Regions from separate parts of the Hafnia alvei genome, predicted to be linked through region 3. Evidence: predicted binding sites of a transcription regulator. Region 3 holds the regulator's gene; each other region holds the start of a gene.
The links. Region 3 encodes CRP, which controls carbon source genes, mostly activating them, when cyclic AMP is high. Its sites were predicted from a motif close to ATGTGANNNNNNTCACAT; they were not measured.

Region 1 (3,317 bases), 2.7 Mb from region 3:
GTTATTAAGCTAATTTAATATCGCTTTTGGGAATGCAGCTACAGCTAAGAATGCGGCCATTCGGGCCCACGGCGCTTTTCTTCAACGGCGTAACTTCCCCTTCGTCTAGCGTTAATTTGCAAGCACCGCATAATCCTGCCCGACAAGAATAGGGAATTCGGATACCTTGAGCTTCCAGCTGTTCTAACAGTATTTGTTGGTTATTGCCGGTAAATACCTCTCCTTGATATTCAATTTTGACGCTTTTTTCACCGACATTGGCTACCGATAGAGATTCGTTTGTTTCTCCAGCCGAATAAAGACGAGGAGGGCGAACGCTGAGTATTTCAACGTTATCTCCTTGGCGAATAACCCCACCGCTGCGCGCGATCATATTCATGCCGAAATCCACATCGCCATTGTCTGCGGTGCGGAATGACTGCAAGGTTTTTAACGGTTCACCTGCAGGGTGTTTACGCCCACGGTCGGTGCTCACCGTGGTCAGAATACAGCGGCTGCATGGTTTGACTAAATCAAAAATAATCTCGCCGATGCGAATAACCTGCCAGCTATCTTCATCAAAAGCCTGAGCGCCGCTAACGACAATATTCGGTCTAAACTGCTCAATGCGAATAGCGCTTGGGCTGCGCTGCTGTAAATTTTGAAACGAAGCTTCATTGATTAATAAAAAAGGATAACCGTCGGCAAACGTCAGCGGAATTTCCGGGTGATGTTTTACACGCCGACTGAGCTCATCGCCTAACCAACGAAGCTGAACGTCGCGCTTAAAATAACGGCTCAGCCATACGTTTATCTGGGTAGGTGCAATGAGCGCGGTAAAGTGATTGCCCCAAACTTCGGTAGGCTGTTGTTCTTTAATAAAGTCTTGCCATAACACCATAATACTTTCACCATCGGGCGCGGCGAGAGCAATACCGTTCGGTAATAAGGAGGGGGTGAATGTCACCATCCGTGGATTTTGGCGAGCGGTAATAAAGGTGCCGTCAGTTTCAGTTATCATCAACGCACGATCGAATGCTAAACCACTTGGCAAAACCTGAGCCTGTGAAAGCTGTAAGCCACGCATGGATTTTATCGGATGAACATATAGCTTTGATAACGTGATCATTTCAGCACTTCCTCGTTCCGTCGTTTTAAAAGAATTTCAGCCGATCACTTTATGACACCTGCTTCATATTGAACAGATAGCGCGGCGTTTTCTTTTATGGGTACAGAGCTATCAGTAGGTGTAGAAGCGGTGGGGAAGAGATGCAGTGCCGATCAAGAGGTCTGCGACCGGCACTTAACGGTGAGTATTCACGTGCAAGATAGGATTAGTTCATCCCTAAGCGAACAAGGTCGAGCGGAACGTAACGATCGCTGAGATTATCGATATCTACGCATTTTGAACGACGGATTTGCGCTGAGGGTAGGTTGTCACCGTGAATAGCCGTAATTACACCAATCTCGCCGGTACCACTCACCATGACGCGGCTGCCAACTTTAATGGCGTTGCGGTTGCGATCGTATGTCATCACGCTTTCTTGGGTCATCTTCAGCTCCTCCTTCATCGTATATCATCGGTACATCATGAATTCGGTGTGAGATTTTAAAATCGTCGTTTTGCAAAAAAAATGATTTAGATCAAATTTTTAAAAATATTTATCCCTATGAAATCGTTAACTATAATTTTAAAACGGCGTTTATTTTGAACATTTTTCGCAGAAGAAAAAGGATTAAAAATGATGCATTAGACATCGCGTAAAAACAGGCCAAAAAAGGGGGATGGCAAAAAGATAAAATGAAGGATGGCGGTTTTTCATAGAAAAGTATCAAATGTAGGGTCCTACAGGTTAAAATAGCCAATTAACTGACTGATGTTCACTTGTCAGAACCTAGCAAACGGTGCAACTTGCTGCTTAGTTATAATGCATGGAGTTGCATACTCATTTGATTATTAAGCTTTTTCTGGCTTTTAGTCTCCGTAAATTCTCTTTAGTGATAGTGAAAACATGAAATCTCTGTTTGCCAGCACCGCGCGCGGTCTAGAAGAACTGTTAAAAAATGAACTCGAAGCCCTCGGTGCGCACTCCTGTCAAATTGTTCAAGGCGGTGTGCATTTTCAAGGGGATGATCGTTTGCTCTATCAGAGCCTGCTCTGGAGCCGTTTAGCTTCGCGCATTTTGATGCCGCTGAATGAGTTTAAAGTCTATAGCGATCTGGATCTGTACTTAGGTGTACAGGCAATCGACTGGACTTCTATTTTTGGCGTCGATAAAACCTTTGCCGTGCATTTCACCGGCACCAACGAAGAAATTCGCAACAGCCAATATGGCGCGTTGAAAGTCAAAGATGCGATCGTGGATAGCTTCACGCGCAAAATTGATGCGCGTCCCACCGTCGCCAAACAAACGCCAGATATTCGTATTAACGTTTTCCTACAGCGTGAAACGGCCAGCGTGGCGTTGGATCTGAGCGGAGAAGGCCTGCATCAGCGTGGCTACCGCGATCTTACCGGTGCGGCACCGCTTAAAGAAACGTTGGCCTCGGCTATTGTGCTGCGTTCGGGCTGGAAAGCGGGTACGCCGATGGTCGACCCAATGTGTGGTTCCGGTACTTTACTGATTGAAGCCGCAATGATGGCCTCCGATCACGCGCCGGGTCTGACCCGTCAGCACTGGGGCTTCACCGCGTGGAATGGTCATAACCCTGAATTGTGGCGTGAACTGATGGCGGAAGCACAGGTGCGTGCCCGTCGTGGTCTGCAAGAACAGGAAGGTCAGTCACGTTTCTTCGGTTCAGATAACGATCGCCGTGTGATTGAAATGGCGCGTGCTAACGCCCGTCGTGCTGGTGTTTCCGAACTGATTACGTTCAACGTGGCTGACGTCAGCAACCTGAAAAACCCGCTGCCAGAAGGCCCAACCGGAACCGTGCTAAGCAACCCGCCATACGGTGAACGCTTAGAAAGCGAACCTGCACTGATTGCGCTGCACAATGCGTTAGGTCGCATCATGAAAGGCGCATTTGGCGGTTGGCAGCTCTCTTTATTCAGTGCATCTCCTGAACTGCTGAGCTGTTTACAGCTCCGTGCAGAGCGTCAATTTAAGGCGAAAAACGGCCCGCTGGACTGTGTGCAGAAAAACTATCAGCTCGCAGAGAACCCGCTGGGTGCGCCAGCAGGCCAAATTGCTGAAGATTATGCGAACCGTCTGCGTAAGAATCTGAAGAAGCTTGATAAGTGGGCGAAGCAAGAAGGCATTGAATGCTACCGCGTTTATGATGCCGATCTGCCAGAATACAACGTTGCCGTCGATCGCTATGCCGACAAAGTGGTG
Region 2 (3,317 bases), 3.2 Mb from region 3:
TGAATTGGGCAGATGTTTGCGCAGCGCCGTTGCTAAGCGATGCGGATAAAGAGTGGTGAGATGGGTTAGGTAAAAAATGTTCCAGCGGGAAGTTATGTGCCACCACGCTGCGGAAATCATGCACATTGGCAATATCACCCAGCGCGATTAACTGGCTGCCGATATTGCCTAACGTTGAGGCTTCCACCGGACCTGCGCTGACTTCGATGTTGCAGAGATCGGCGCACAGCTGATTGAGGAAACGGTTTTGGCTGCCACCGCCGACGATATGCAAATGGCTGATCGGCTTACCGCGCAGCGCGGAGAGCTCTTCGGCTACCTGCTGATAGAGTTTCGCCAAGCTGTCAAAGATACAGCGCGCCAGTTCTGCCGGTGTTTCGGGCACCGGAGCACCACGCTCGCGGCAGTCGTTTTGAATTTCCAAACACATATTGGGCGGATTGATGAAGCGCTCGTCGTTTGGGTTAATCAAAAAATGGTGTGCAGGCCGCAGAGCCGCCTCTGCAATCAGATCGGGAAGATACTGAACACCCAGCTCTTGGGTTGCGCGCTGCAGCAGCCATAAGCCCATAATATTTTTCAGCACTCGATAGCGGCCTTCCGTACCCCCTTCATTGGTGATATTGGCCTGCAAGGCACGGCTGTCGGTGAGCGGTGTGCGGCTTTCGATGCCCATTAATGACCACGTTCCTGAGCTGAGATAGGCTGAATCGCTGTCTTGCATCGGAGTGGCAATCACCGCGCTGGCGGTGTCGTGGGTGGCAACGGCAACCACAGGAACCTGTTGCCCCTTAGGACTTTGCCAGCAACCGATGCGGTTACCGGGCTGGGTGGGTTTGCCAAACCAGCGGGCGGGAACGCCGGCATAATCCAGCAAATCAGTATCCCAATCGCCGCTATTGATGTTCAACAGCTGCGTGGTGCTGGCATTGGTGTATTCCCAGTTCATTTGCCCGGTTAAGCGGTAATGCAGATAGTCGGGGATCAGTAATAGATGTTCTACCCGATCCAGCAGCTCTGGTTGCTGTTCACTGAGCGCACGCAGCTGATAAAGGGTATTGAAGGGCAAAAACTGAATGCCGGTACGCTGATAGATAAACGGTTTACCTAAGCGCTCTTGGGCCTGCGCCATGAGGCCGTGGGTACGATCGTCTCGGTAAGCGACTGGGTGGCCGACCCGCTCGCCGTTGGCATCCAGCAACACAAAATCCACGCCCCAGGTATCGATGCCAATGCTGTCCAGCGGGATATTTTCAGCATCAATTTGCTCAAGCCCGGTGCGAATTTCGTGCTCAAGAGCGTCGAGATCCCAGGTATCAAAACCGTCGCGGGGTACCAGCCGATTGGTAAAGCGGCGGATCTCTTTTAGCGTAAGGTGTTGAGTACCGACATGGTAACTCGCCAGCATCACGCGTCCGCTGGAGGCACCAAGATCGATTGCGGCAATATGGCGTGTCGTCATGTTGAACCGTCCGTCGTTGAACATTCTTATTTATCAATGACGGCCAGTGTAGAAACTTGCTAACAAGGGCACCTTCTCATGAATGCCAGCGAAATTATGGCGATGGCAATACAGCAAAGGTGAAAGTGAAGTAGGTCACAGTTCTTAGATGCGCTGGCCTGTGATGTTCGCCGCATTTCTTAATATTGGCCGCGCATTCTTAAATAAACGAACGCTAAAAGCCGTTTTGACGTCAAAAGTTTAAGGTTCATTTTTCGGCCTTCTTCTACTATCGAGCCATAGCAAACCGCTGGAAAAATCACCCGCGTTGATACCCCGATAAGATAAGGAGTCTGACGATGACGGTTTTGCACAGTATCGATTTTTTCTCTTCTGGCTATGCTCCTGTGGCCATAGAACCTCGCGCTCCGCAGCCGGAGTTTCCTGAGCATCATCATGATTTCTATGAAATTGTGATTGTAGAGCAGGGGGCCGGCGTGCACGTTTTTAACGGTAATCCCTATACGCTCAACAGCGGCTGTGTATGTTTCGTTCGCGATCACGATCGCCATTTATTTGAGCATACCGACGGCCTTTTTCTTACTAACGTGCTCTTTCGAGCGCCGGATGCGTTTAAGTTTTTATCGGGCGTAGAGCAATTTTTACCGCAAGAATCCGAAGGGGTTTATCCCTCCCATTGGCGTATCAGCCAGCAGGTGTTAGCGCAGGTAAAAATGCTGATGGCGAAACTCGAACAAACACCAGCCAGCGAGCGAGCCGAGGATATTGCATTGCATGAAAGCGTCTTTATGCAGCTTATTGTACAGCTTTGGCAGGGGTGTTCTGCTCAGGTGGGGGACGATCAGGAAGGGCGTTTGCGCCAGCTATTGGACTGGTTGCAGCATCACTACGCCGAATCTGTGGAGTGGACCGAATTAGCTGACCGTTTCTCTTTGCCGCTTCGCACCTTACACCGCCAGCTCAAGAATCACACCGGCATGACGCCGCAGCGTTATCTGACGCGCCTGCGGCTTTTGCAAGCTCGTCACCAGCTTTGCCACAGCGATAGCAGCGTGACGGATATTGCTTATCAGTGTGGCTTTGGTGACAGCAATCATTTCTCTACGCTTTTCAAACGCGAGTTCGACCAATCTCCCCGAGCCTTGCGTTATCAGGGATAGCTATCTGATAACGTTAATCCAAGTGATATTTTGTTACTTAACGGCTGAATGCAATGTGCGGAATCGAGAAAGCCGTCAACGTAAAACCACGATGATTCTGTAATACTTTCTGGCTTAATAAGCGTGGGAGGCTGGGAATGCGAAAGCTGTTAGTGCTGGAGAGTCGGGATTATTTTCCTTCAGAACAGATGCCGGTCGCCGTGGCGGATCGGTATCCGCAGCAGGTTTTTGCCGAGCATTCCCACCAGTTTTGCGAGATTGTGATTGTTTGGCGCGGCAACGGCTTGCACGTGCTCAACGATCGCCCGTATCGGATAACCTGCGGCGATATTTTCTACATCAACGCCGAGGACTGCCATAGCTACGAATCGGTGAACGATCTGGTTCTCGACAATATCATCTATTGCCCTGAGCGCTTACGTTTAAACGCGCAATGGAATCTGTTATTGCCGCCGTTCGACGAGTCTACTCGACAAAATCACTGGCGTTTAAGCACCGGAGGTTTAGCGCAGGCGAGGCCGATTATTGCTCAGCTGGCGCAAGAGAGCCGCAAAACCGACGCACTTTCTATTCAGCTGACCGAAGCTCTGCTGCTACAGTTAGCCATTGTGCTAAAACGTTATCGTTACACGGCGGAGAGTGTTTATTTACTGCCGGCTGGCGAACAACTTGATTTGCTGATGGCATCGCTGCAA
Region 3 (3,317 bases):
GCACGCTCGCAGCTTATTTTGGAGGAATTACAACGTGCGGCAGACGAAATTGAACAAATTAGCCAATATTCTCAAGGCTCTGTCTCCGTAGGTTTTTCTTCGCTAATTACCTTAACCGTGTTTCCCCAAGCGGCTGATACCTTTAAGTGTCAGTTTCCACAGGCCAACATACATGCCAAAGAGGCTCAGCTCTCGACGCTTCTACCGGCTTTACGTGAAGGCAAATTAGATTTCGCCATCGGCACATTAACCGCTGAAACGACGCCAATGGATCTCGTACGTGAGCCGCTGTTTGAATCGCCCTTTTGCATTATCGCCCACCGAGACAACCCATTTGCTCAGGCAAAATCGTTAGAAGAGTTGAAGCACGCAAAATGGTTGATACCCGAAACTGATATGGGCTACTACCAACAGCTAGAATTAGCGATGGGGAATTTTTACCTCCAGCTTAGCCAATCACCGATCCGAACCGACTCCGTGGTTTGCGCATTAAGCATGGTACAACAGGCACAATACCTTACCATCGTGGCTCGGGCGATGCGGGCGCCACTGGGGCTAGAGAATACACTCTGTTCATTGCCTATCGACGATCTACCCACCGCTCAGTATTGCGTGTTCTATTCACGAAAATCGCCGCTAACCTTAACAGCACGGCGATTCTTGGATTTATTGCGTTGGGAATGCCAGAACTATGCTTGGGAGTAGTCGTTACTCAACCACGATAGCCTCAAAGCTGTGGGTAATATTCACCGCTTGGCCTAACATCAGCGCTACCGAGCAATACTTTTCAGCAGATAATGCAACCGCACGTTCAACGGCTTTATCGGTCAGCCCTTTGCCGGTGACGATAAAATGCAGATTAATGTGAGTAAACAAACGAGGAGCTTCTTCGCGGCGCTCAGAGGTTAATTTCACTTCACAGTCGCGCACGTCCATTCGCCCTTTCTGCAAAATAGACACCACGTCAATCGCACTGCATCCGCCCGCAGACATGAGCACCATTTCCATTGGGCTTGGTGCTTTATCGCCAGCGTTTCCATCCATAAGGATCTGGTGTCCTGAAGCAGATTCACCCAGAAAAGTCATCCCTTCAACCCATTTCACTCGTGCCTGCATGTTTATCACCCCTTTGGTTAAATTTTGGCATCAGACTACGCTTTCTATGAAAAACAGGCAATCCGAGGCCTCACTTCTTGATGCTGAAGCGAGACAACACAAGACACCTGCACAAAGCTGTGCTACAAACTATGCCGAAATGGATCTTTATGGATTGAAACGGGTATAGATCAATAACTATAGGAAATAATTACCTTAGCCTATTACTCTATATCTCGATTATGAAGTGCTATAACAAGTTAATAAGCAAAGCCCCGTGCCACGATAAGCACACTGTCAGGATCAGTATCCCGATATTAGGGCAGCGATAACAACAGAGGATAATAGCGAATGGTTCTCGGCAAACCGCAAACAGACCCGACTCTTGAATGGTTCTTGTCTCATTGCCATATCCACAAGTATCCGTCCAAAAGTACCCTGATCCACCAAGGTGAAAAGGCTGAAACCCTGTACTACATCGTTAAGGGCTCCGTTGCTGTATTGATTAAAGATGAAGAAGGCAAAGAAATGATCCTTTCTTATCTGAATCAGGGCGATTTCATTGGTGAACTAGGCTTATTTGAGGAAGGGCAAGAACGTAGCGCCTGGGTTCGTGCAAAAACCGCCTGTGAAGTGGCTGAAATTTCTTACAAGAAATTCCGCCAGCTCATTCAGGTCAATCCAGATATTCTGATGCGCCTGTCTGCTCAGATGGCTAGCCGTTTACAGGTTACCTCTGAAAAAGTCGGCAACCTTGCGTTCTTGGACGTAACCGGTCGTATCGCTCAGACCCTGCTTAATCTGGCCAAACAGCCGGATGCCATGACTCATCCAGATGGTATGCAGATCAAGATCACTCGTCAGGAAATCGGCCAGATCGTTGGCTGTTCCCGTGAAACCGTTGGTCGTATTCTGAAGATGCTGGAAGATCAAAACCTGATCTCCGCACACGGAAAAACCATCGTCGTTTACGGCACTCGCTGATAAATGATGCCCGTGTAGCCTTGCTGCACGGGTTTCTTTAGCTATGTGGCGGCGGTTCATCTACCACCCGGAAGTCAACTACGCACTGCGTCAAACGCTGGTGCTGTGTCTTCCTGTGCTATTCGGCCTGTTGATAGGTAATCTACAACTCGGGCTGATGTTCTCTTTAGTTCCCGCCTGCTGCAATATCGCTGGGCTCGATACACCTCATAAACGCTTTATCAAACGATTAGTCGTTGGCGGCAGCTTATTTGCCTTCAGCAGTTTTCTGCTACAGCAATGCTTACTCTGGCAAATTCCCCTACCGTTGATCATGCTCGGTTTAGCCTTGTTACTGGGCGTTAACGGTGAGATTAGCCCACTTCACGCGCGGCTCATGCCTGCTGCGCTGGTTGCCTCTATTTTTACCCTGAGTATGGCTGGAAGCGTGCCTATCTGGCACGGGCCACTGCTGTATATTGTCGGCACGATTTGGTATGGCGCCTTCACTTGGTTTTGGTTCCTGTTGTGGAAAGGGCAACCGATCCGCGAAAACCTAAGCCAGCTATACATCCAGCTTGGCGACTACATGGAAGCCAAATACAGCCTACTAACTCAGCATATCGATCCTGAAACCGCGCTGCCTCCGTTGCTGCAACGCCAGCAAAAAGTGATGGATCTCATTACCCAGATCTATCAACAAATGCACATGCTGTCATTGGTGCACAACCCAGAATACAAACGCCTGCTGCGCTATTTTCAGGTCGCGCTAGACTTACAAGAACACATCACCGTTAGCCTGTCTCAGCCTGATGAAGTACAAAAGCTGGTAGAAAAAAGCCAAGCCGAAGCGATAATACGCCGCAATGCTCAGGTCATTACAGAACGGCTCAAAACGGTTGCCGACGATATTCTGTACCACCGCTATCCTCAGCACTTCTCGATGGATATTGAACTATCAGCGCTCGAAAAGCTGGCCAATCAGCATCCAGATAACCCCGTTGGCAAATTCTGTTACTACCATTTTAGCCGCGTGGCTCGCCTGCTAGAACGCCAACGCCCATTATATCAACGCAATCTGATGTCCACCCAGCAGCGGCTTCCTTTCTGGCCTGCGCTGCGTGCTTATCTTTCGTTAAAATCAGTAGCGCTGCGCAACGCCGCCCGTTTAGGCATAACGCTGGCGGCAGGTAGTAGCCTCGGCATGTTATTCCATCTGCCAAAGCCCTATTGGGTTTTACTGACGATCATGCTGGTGA

Region 1: a site for CRP is predicted at 1,612-1,629, ahead of ydfZ (putative selenium delivery protein YdfZ). Genes of this name have one in related genera too.
Region 2: a site for CRP is predicted at 1,621-1,638, ahead of rhaB (rhamnulokinase). Genes of this name have one in related genera too.

The regions. Positions count from the first base shown of each region.
Region 1 covers NZ_OZ061315.1:1,771,490-1,774,806, forward strand. The annotation lists gene AB3Y96_RS08290 (YcbX family protein) at 5-1,108, opposite strand; gene ydfZ (putative selenium delivery protein YdfZ) at 1,314-1,517, opposite strand; gene rlmKL (bifunctional 23S rRNA (guanine(2069)-N(7))-methyltransferase RlmK/23S rRNA (guanine(2445)-N(2))-methyltransferase RlmL) at 1,992-3,317, shown strand, end outside.
Region 2 covers NZ_OZ061315.1:1,230,023-1,233,339, forward strand. The annotation lists gene rhaB (rhamnulokinase) at 1-1,462, opposite strand, end outside; gene rhaS (HTH-type transcriptional activator RhaS) at 1,801-2,622, shown strand; gene rhaR (HTH-type transcriptional activator RhaR) at 2,760-3,317, shown strand, end outside.
Region 3 covers NZ_OZ061315.1:4,451,736-4,455,052, forward strand. The annotation lists gene AB3Y96_RS20755 (LysR substrate-binding domain-containing protein) at 1-705, shown strand, start outside; gene AB3Y96_RS20760 (OsmC family protein) at 709-1,116, opposite strand; gene crp (cAMP-activated global transcriptional regulator CRP) at 1,447-2,079, shown strand; gene AB3Y96_RS20770 (YccS/YhfK family putative transporter) at 2,123-3,317, shown strand, end outside.